Regions from separate parts of the Undibacterium sp. TJN19 genome, predicted to be linked through region 1. Evidence: predicted binding sites of a transcription regulator. Region 1 holds the regulator's gene; the other holds the start of a gene.
The links. The regulator LexA, encoded in region 1, represses DNA repair genes until DNA is damaged. The targets are predictions, from matches to a motif close to ACTGTATNNNNATACAGT.
Positions count from the first base shown of each region.

Region 1 (4,817 bases):
GTCGATGTCTTTGTAGTCAACTTTTTCTACATGCGCCGCAGTAAAACGGCAGAATTTTTTGCGCTTGAACAAAGGATTTTGTTGTTGACGCTTTTGCTTCAATTTGCTTTTGTCGAATTTTTTACCGAATGCCATTTTTGGCTCCTAATCTAGTAAAGGCGCCCCGAATTCAATGATATGAAAGACGAGACTTTTGCTATTGCGATTTTTGCGCGCTAAAAAACCAGTAAATTCCCTTGCCACATCCAGTTCGATTTCATTAAACCGCTGAGAGATTTCCCCCGCTGCGATGGCAGAAATTTCAAACTCTACCTGGCGAACTGTGTTCGCTTCAGTATTGCTGGAACTGTGTATCAGGGTGGCAGAAGCTATCGGAATACCGGCTGGCGTGTATCGCAACGCCGTTTTTTCCACTATCCGTGCTACCAGCTTCAGTTGATTCACTATTTTTTACGCGACCTCAATCAAATAAATATTAAGCAGCAGGCGCTTCTACGCGTTGCGCTTTAGCAGCATCTTCTTTTTGTACAGCTTTCATCATTGGAGAAGGTGTTGTTTCTGCTTTTTTCAATTTGACTGTCAGGTGACGCAAAACAGCATCATTGAATTTGAATGCGGTTTCCAACTCGAGCAGAGTTTCAGCATCACATTCGATGTTCAGGCAAACATAGTGTGCTTTTGCCAGTTTTTGAATCATGTAAGCCAATTGACGACGGCCCCAGTCTTCAACGCGGTGAACTTGACCACCACGGGCTACAACACTTGCCTTGTAGCGTTCGATCATTGCAGGAACTTGCTCGCTCTGATCGGGATGTACGATAAATACGATTTCATAATGACGCATATATTCTCCTTGTGGACAATAAAAATAGCCCGCCTCGGCGTCAAGACGAGTGCGGGAAGAGGAAAGCCGACAATAATAACGCAATTCCGTTTATTTTTCAATTACATCAAGGACTTGGGTAACGCAATTCGCATAATTAGCGAAATTGTTTCGTATTATTGCTTGCATATGCGGCTTTACTGTATAAAAATACAGTCTGCTTGTATATACAGCCAAAGTTCACCAATGAGAGTGCCATGCTTAAACTAACCGCCCGCCAGGAACAGATTTTAAATCTGATCAAAGATGCGATTCAAAATACCGGGTTCCCCCCTACCCGTGCCGAAATTGCGACAGAACTGGGATTTCGCTCTACCAATGCCGCAGAAGAGCACTTGCAGGCGCTGGCACGCAAAGGCGTTATAGAAATCGCGGCAGGCACATCACGTGGCATACGTTTGCTTGAATCCAACCTGTCCAGCCACATTCCCGGCATACAGATGGCTTTGCCACACCCTGCGCTGATGCAGCTGAGCCTGCCATTGGTGGGCAGAGTGGCTGCTGGCTCGCCCATACTGGCAACGGAACATATAGAATCTACTTACCATGTTGACCCTGCCCTGTTCTCGGCCAAACCTGATTTTTTACTGAAAGTACGAGGCATGTCCATGCGTGATGCAGGCATCCTGGATGGCGATTTATTGGCGGTGAAAAAGGCTGATTCAGCGCGTAACGGGCAAATCGTCGTAGCACGCCTGGGCGACGATGTCACGGTCAAGCGTTACAGAAAAACGGGCAACCTGATTGAGCTGATGCCTGAAAATCCTGATTACCCCATCATCAAGGTAGGCGATAACGAAGAACAATTTGCACTCGAAGGCCTGGCAGTCGGACTAATGAGAAACTGGGTATAAATTCGCTTGCGCGAGATGTGCCCGATTTCCCATAAGTCACATCGCATAAATATCCTGAATGCCAACAAGCTGCCAGGATATTTTTGAATATTTGCCCACAATAAAAAAACGCCCGATTTAATCGGGCGTTTTTTTATTGCACATGCAATGAAGAGCCTGATCGATGAACTTATCGATCAGGCAATCAATCAATGCTTCACAACCGTCGTATCTGCCGGCGTTTCTGTAGGAGCAGCCGTTGCAGCAGCGGCCACTGCCACTGGCTCGTCAACCAGGGGAGTAGGTTGTCTTTCCAGTGCAATCTCCAACACTTTGTCTATCCAGCGAACCGGGATAATTTCCAGCTTGTTTTTGACATTGTCAGGGATCTCAGTCAAATCCTTGGCATTTTCTTCGGGTATCAATACCGTCTTGATACCACCACGATGTGCTGCCAGTAATTTTTCCTTCAATCCACCAATAGGTAATACTTCACCACGCAAGGTAATTTCACCAGTCATGGCAACATCAGCACGCACAGGAATACCTGTAAACACAGAGACAAGGGCAGTTGTCATGGCGATGCCCGCGGACGGGCCATCTTTCGGTGTTGCGCCTTCGGGAACGTGGATATGAATATCACTCTTCTCGAAAACGTCACCTTTAATGCCCAGACGCGCCGCACGGCTACGCACAACGGTACGGGCAGCCTCGATTGACTCTTTCATGACGTCACCCAAAGTACCTGTACGTATCACGCCACCCTTGCCTGGCATGGCCACAGCTTCGATGGTCAGCAAATCGCCACCGACTTCTGTCCAAGCCAAACCAACTACCTGGCCAATTTGATTTTCCTTGACTGCCACACCAAAGTCATAGCGACGCACACCCAGATATTTATCCAGATTTTTCGAATTAATGGTCGCTTTTTTCTCTGTTTTTTTCAACAGCAGCATTTTGACGACTTTACGGCAAATTTTGGAAATTTCTCTTTCCAGCGAACGCACGCCTGCTTCACGTGTGTAATAGCGAATGATGTCGCGCAAGGCACTTTCAGCAACGGTAATTTCAGCTTCTTTCAAACCATTGTTCTTGATTTGCTTGGGCAATAAATAACGTTGCGCAATACTGGTTTTTTCATCCTCCGTATACCCAGACAGACGTATCACTTCCATACGATCAAGCAAGGCTGGTGGAATATTGTAGGAATTTGAAGTCGCTACAAACATCACGTCAGAAAGATCGAAATCCACTTCAATGTAATGATCGGAGAACGTGTGATTTTGCTCAGGGTCCAGCACTTCCAGTAAAGCAGAAGAAGGATCACCACGGAAATCAGCACCCATCTTGTCAACTTCATCAAGCAGGAACAAAGGATTACGTACACCTATCTTCGACAGGCTTTGCAAGATCTTGCCAGGCATGGAACCGATGTAAGTACGACGATGACCGCGAATTTCAGCTTCATCACGCACACCACCCAGCGCCATGCGCACAAACTTGCGGTTAGTTGCACGGGCGATAGACTGCCCCAGCGAGGTTTTACCCACGCCAGGAGGACCTACCAGACACAGGATAGGCGCTTTCAGCTTGTCGACGCGCTGTTGTACTGCAAGATATTCCAGAATACGTTCTTTGACCTTATCGAGGCCAAAATGCTCGTCCTCAAGGACTTTTTCAGCATTCGCCAGATCATTGTTGACCTTGGATTTTTTCTTCCATGGCAAGTTGACAATGGTGTCGATGTAGTTACGCACGACGGTAGCTTCAGCCGACATCGGAGACATCATTTTGAGTTTTTTCAACTCATTCTGCGCTTTGTCGCGGGCTTCTTTAGGCATTTTGGCGGCCAGGATTTTTTTCTCAAGCTCGTCAATGTCAGCGCCCTCTTCACCTTCGCCCAACTCTTTCTGTATCGCCTTGACTTGTTCGTTCAGGTAATACTCGCGCTGGGATTTTTCCATCTGGCGCTTGACGCGACCACGGATGCGCTTCTCAACTTGCAGGATATCGAGTTCGCCTTCAAGCTGCCCCAACAAATGTTCGAGACGCTTGGAAACGCTGAAAATTTCCAGAATGACCTGCTTTTGCTCCAGCTTTAACGGCAAGTGGGCAGCGATGGTATCGGCCAGACGACCGGCATCGTCAATACCGGACAGGGAAGCCAGAATTTCTGGTGGAATTTTTTTATTCAGTTTGACGTATTGATCAAACTGCTGGACGATGGCACGGCGCATCGCCTCTACTTCTGACTCGTCGCCTTCATCCAGGCTGATCGGTGTCAGATCGGCAGAAAAATGCGATTCGGAATCATAAATCTTATGAATGCGTGCACGCTGCGCGCCTTCAACCAGCACCTTGACGGTGCCATCTGGCAATTTCAACATTTGCAGAATATTGGCAATACAGCCGATTTCGTAAATGTCTTCTGCTGAAGGTTCGTCTTTTGCAGCGGCTTTCTGGGCTGCAAGCATAATGCTCTTTCCCTGATCCATGGCAGCTTCCAGCGCCTTGATGGATTTTGGGCGTCCCACAAACAGCGGAATTACCATATGCGGGAATACAACAACATCTCGCAGTGGCAATAACGGCAGTTGGGTTTGTTCGGTAATCAGAGTAGTCGTCATGGCGCACCTTTCATAAATACTGGTTAACAATGTTGGCGCACAGGGCGGAAACACAAGCCCATCTTGAAAAAAAACAATAAAAAAAGCCACTCAGAGAGCTTCCCCGGGTAGCTTTACGATTGAAGCTGAATTAATTTTGTTAATCCATTGTACTTCGAATCAAATTAAAACAAGGCGAAAATAAATAAAAAATGGGGAGTTTCCTCCCCATTATGTGCATCTGGCATCAATTGAATGTATGCAAAACCTGATCAGGCACCGGCAACCTTGGGTTGCTCATGATAAATTAGCAATGGTGTAGCGCCATTCGTGATGGTATTTTCATCAATCACAACTTTTGCTACATTCTGGTGACTAGGTAAGTCATACATGACGTCCAGCAAGGCATGCTCGAGTATGGAACGCAGACCACGGGCACCGGTTTTACGGGCAATCGCTTTCTTGGCGATCGCTTGCAAAGCTGCGGGGCGAATT
Region 1 is NZ_JBMPPL010000016.1:31,689-36,505, forward strand. It holds gene rpsR (30S ribosomal protein S18) at 1-135, opposite strand, end outside; gene priB (primosomal replication protein N) at 145-444, opposite strand; gene rpsF (30S ribosomal protein S6) at 476-844, opposite strand; gene lexA (transcriptional repressor LexA) at 1,081-1,737, shown strand; gene lon (endopeptidase La) at 1,926-4,343, opposite strand; gene clpX (ATP-dependent Clp protease ATP-binding subunit ClpX) at 4,595-4,817, opposite strand, start outside.

Region 2 (4,817 bases), on a different contig from region 1:
CATGACATCGCGCTTTTCTGCGACGGACCTGGCCGCCCTGTCGATAGGCATCTCGATTTACGTCAGTATCTTCGTCGGCCTGAACGGCATTTTGCAAGCTATCTCACCCGTCGTCGGGCAATTGTTTGGCGCACGCAAATTCAAACAGATAGGCGCAGAGATCAAGCAAGGCGTATGGCTGGGCTTTTTCCTCGCCTGCATAGGTTGCCTGATACTGATCTTCCCGCAAAGCCTGCTATCCATCGCGCAGGCTTCACCCGGTCTGAACCAGAAAGCTGCCCAGTATCTGCAAATTTTGGCCATCGCCCTGCCCGCCACGCTGGGCTTTCGCATCTATGGCGCGCTCAACAATGCGGTAGGCCGCCCTAAGATGGTGATGGCTATCCAGCTGGCAGCGCTGGCCATGAAAATCCCCCTGAACACCCTGTTCATATTTGGTGGCCTGGGCATACCCGCCATGGGTGGCCCTGGCTGCGCCGCCGCTACTGCCGTCAATGCCTGGCTTATGCTGGTTACCGCCTGGCTCATGCTGAAACACGTTAAATATTATGAATTGTTTGCCTTGTTTGGCAGCGGCTTCGTCAAGCCCCACTGGGCAGCCTTGCGCAGCCTGCTGAACCTTGGCATACCCATGGGCTTAAGCTACCTGATCGAAGTGACCGCCTTTGCCTTCATGGCCCTGTTTATCGCCAGACTGGGCGAAGTGGCCGTGTCAGGCCACCAGTTGACTGCCAACTTCGGTACCATTCTATACATGCTGCCACTATCCATTGCCAGCGCCACCGGCACCCTCGTGGCGCAAGCCATTGGTGCCAACCAGATGCAGGCTGCACGTGTCACTGGCAATGCCGGCATCATATTGGCCGCCATGCTGGCCGTACCCATAGGCATTACCATCTGGTTTGCGCGTGACCTGATCTTGCATGCCTACACATCCAACCCCGTCATCATCGCCGCTGCGCTGCCGCTGTTCACCTTCATCTCCGTCTATCAGATTTTTGATGCGATACAGGTCACCGTCGCTTTCATCCTGCGCGCCTACAAGATTGCCATCGTCCCCACCATTTTGTATGCCTTTGCCCTTTGGGGTTGCGGCCTCGGTGGCGGCTTCATCCTGGGCCTGGACCCCTTCCACATCAGCCCTGCCTTCCTGCACGGCGCAGCCGGTTTCTGGATGGCCAACAGCACCAGCCTGGCCCTGGTCGCCTTCAGCCTGTGGTACTACCTGCGCATAGTACAAAGACGCTTCCCCATCCCCGCCATGTGGCGCAGGAATGTGAATATTGATTACCCTGGCTAAACCACCTCACGCGGGGCCAGCAAAGCAAAACCCTGAAAACCCCGCTAAAGAAAATAGGACAAAGCAAGCCAGCAAGGCCAGAATCAACAGACTCTTGCAAAAAACAAGTAGCTCTGTCATAATTTCGGTCTGCGTTGCCGAGATGGCGGAATAGGTAGACGCACGGGACTCAAAATCCCGCGCCGCAAGGCGTGCCGGTTCGATTCCGGCTCTCGGCACCAAAAGCATTTGTAAGGCCCTCCATGTGAGGGCCTTTTTGCTTTTCTTCGATCGACTCTATAGTTCGGGCAAAAATGACACGATTGCCCTGATTTCTTAAAGCGGAAAATCGACGAAAAATCATGTATTCAATTGCGCTACCATCAATTCAGCGCCCATAATTGTGCTCTAATAAGACGTACGAAAAATAGCGAACCTATCCATTGATTGCGACAAGATGCTGTATTCAATAAAGAAACTGCAAATCCCTTAGCAATCACGAAGAACAAGAATTTCCCCACGGTGACTTTACGCTATAAAGAGACAACACAAAAGTGGATTTGAAATCTATTGAGAGACTCTGCCTGCTGTTTAAGCGTTAAGCATGCGATCTGCTTGAACTGACACAACAATAAACAGGAATGTTATGAAGTTTAACGAAGACAGCCGAGTAAAAATCCCGACCACACTCCACCTTATGAGGCTGGGCTATCAATATCTGTCGCTTAAGGGTCAAAGTTGGGATCTGGACACCAACATTTTTCCTGAGTACTTTAAAGCGGCAATATCAAAGATCAATCCGGGTATTGAGTCGGATGCTATCAACCGCTTGCTGGAAGACATTAAACTTGAGCTTGATAACGAAGATTTAGGACGAGCATTTTTCGAGCGCCTCACCGCGCGCGGCTTGACTGTACACACCATTAGTTCCCGTGACGCTTTCGCCAAAGACATTAAAGCGACCCAGGTAATTCACAACCATTCCGGCAAGCCCGAAATCACTGTGGTGAATATCCAGAAGTTTCAGGATGACCCCGATGTGCTATCCACTAAAGACTACGATATCAACATTCAGCGCATCTTTATATTGGATGAGGCCCACCGCAGCTACAACCCCAAGGGCAGTTTTCTGGCAAACCTATACCAGTCAGACCCAAATGCCATCAAGATTGCGCTTACAGGCACACCGCTGATTGTTGATGAAGACAAAGCCAAAAAGAATCCCGATACAAAGGCAATAAGTTCCAAACAGATCTTCGGTGACTACATACATAAGTACTACTACAATGATTCTATTGCCGACGGCTAACCCAGCTCAATACCTATGCTCATCCACCAAATGCTTATTAAAACTATACTTACTCCCGCCTTGCAGCACATCGGTCAGGCGTTTGGGGTTGGCGGATGAGATGAAGATGTCGGCGATGCCGTCCTTGACGCGGAACTTGGTGGCGGGGCTGAGGATGTTGTTGGCTTTGATCATCAGGTGGCGGATGATTTTGGCTTTTTCGCTGCAGATGAGGAAATGGTTTTCTTTTCTGAAATTGGTCAGGGGGATGTTGAGCCACCAGCCTTCGTCGTTGCCGTAGCGGACGACTTGGGAGAATTGGGTGTTGCCTTCGTTGAGGACGTTGGCTTGCAGGGAATCGTTGGCGATTTGGATGGCTTCGGCTTTGTTCATTTTTTGATCTTTTGGAAATTGTGAGCAGATGGGATGGCAAATTGCACCTGGGGTTTTCGACTGAAACCCATCCCCATCCCAACCTCCCACTTGAAGGGGAAGGAGTATGTGGCGGTATTTTAACCGTTGCAGCTTCAATACAGACGGAATTGGTCACAGTTCTCGTTTACCCTTCATGCTACATTGCGTTAAACTGTATGCATATACAGTTATTTAAACGCCATCCCCTGCCTCATGCTTGCCAATCTGGATAATCCTTTTTACTACCTTGAAAACTTCCAGGCCTTTCTGGACTGGGTGGGTGGGCGTTATGCGGATTTGCTGACGGCAGAAGAGTTAGCCTTCATGCAGCAGTTTGCGGGCTTGCCGCAGGCTTCACGGGCTTTGTATGTGCGCATGGTGATGCGCAAGGCCAGTGTGTTCAGGGCCAGCAAGCTTGACTATGTAGAGATTGGTGACACCGCAACCGCCATGCAGGCGTTGGTGGACGTGGGCTGGGTGCAGGCTGACCCACAGCTTGATATTGCTGGCTTGTTTGGTTTATTGCAAAAACCTGAACTGGCGGTGGTTTTTGGCCTGACGCCTGCTGAAAAAAAATTGCCCAAGGCTGAACAACTGGCCTTGCTGGCTTTGCAGCATGTGGCTAGCAAGGCTTTTTCTGCCTGGTCTACGGGCTGTGGCAATGTGGCAGATAGCGCGTATCAGGTGTTGAACAAGGCTTTGTGTGATCGCCTGCGGTTGATTTTTTTTGGCAACCTGCACCAGGACTGGTCTGAATTTGTCTTGTCTGACCTGGGCATTTTTCAGTATGAAAAGGTGGAGTTTTCACCTGCCTCACGCGGTTTTACATCACGGGCAGATATTGATGCTTACCTGGCGCTGCATGCCTGTCGTGAACTGTTTCATGCGGCGGCACCCATGTCTGAGGTGCTGGCACAACTGAGCGAAGCTGCCATCGCCAATAGCTGGCTGGCCAGCCGTCGTAATCGTCTGCTGTTTCAGGTTGGTGAGCACCTTGAAAAACAAAAAGACTGGGTGCTGGCGCATGAGGTGTATGCAGGTTGCACTTACCCGGGTGCGCGCCTGCGTGCCATACGCGTGCTGGAAAAAAGCGGGCAAAGCCAGGCAGCGTTTGAATTGCTGACGCTGGCGCAACAGGCACCAGAAAGCGAGGCAGAACACCAGCAAATGCTACGTATTGCACCGCGCCTGCATCGCAAGCTGGGTCTGGAAAAATTGAGTCCGCAGGCCAGTCCTGCACCTGCCCGGATAGATTTACAGCTCCCCTTTCCCGAACAGGATTATGTGGTTGAATATGTGGTGCGTGACCATTTGCACAGTGTTGATGCGCCGGTGGTCTATGTGGAAAATGCGCTCATCAATTCGCTGTTTGGGCTGCTATGCTGGCCGGCTATTTTCAAGGCAATACCGGGGGTATTTTTTCATCCCTTTCATCGTGAACCTGCGGATTTGTTAAGTGCTGATTTTCATGCGCGCCGGGCAGATGATTTTGCCGCCTGTTTTGCACAACTCGACAGTGGCGATTATCGCCAGACGATGCGGCAAACCTATGCAGGCAAATTTGGTTTGCAGTCACCGTTTGTATTCTGGTCTGTGATGACGGCAGAGGTGCTTGAAATGGCACTGACCTGCATACCCGCCGCGCACCTCAAGCATAGCTTTGCGCGCATCTTGTTTGATATCAAGGCTAACCGCAATGGCTTCCCTGACCTGATACAGTTCTGGCCGCAGGAACAGCGCTATCACATGATAGAAGTCAAAGGCCCAGGCGACAGGTTGCAAGACAACCAGAAACGCTGGCTGGATTTTTGTGCCACACATGACATGCCGGTCACG
Region 2 is NZ_JBMPPL010000012.1:42,680-47,496, reverse strand. It holds gene ACO0LH_RS24075 (MATE family efflux transporter) at 1-1,300, shown strand, start outside; tRNA gene ACO0LH_RS24070 (tRNA-Leu) at 1,437-1,521, shown strand; gene ACO0LH_RS24065 (DEAD/DEAH box helicase family protein) at 1,926-2,588, shown strand; gene ACO0LH_RS24060 (hypothetical protein) at 2,595-2,960, opposite strand; gene ACO0LH_RS24055 (VRR-NUC domain-containing protein) at 3,195-4,817, shown strand, end outside.
Region 2: a site for LexA is predicted at 3,153-3,170, ahead of ACO0LH_RS24055 (VRR-NUC domain-containing protein). Genes of this name have one in related genera too.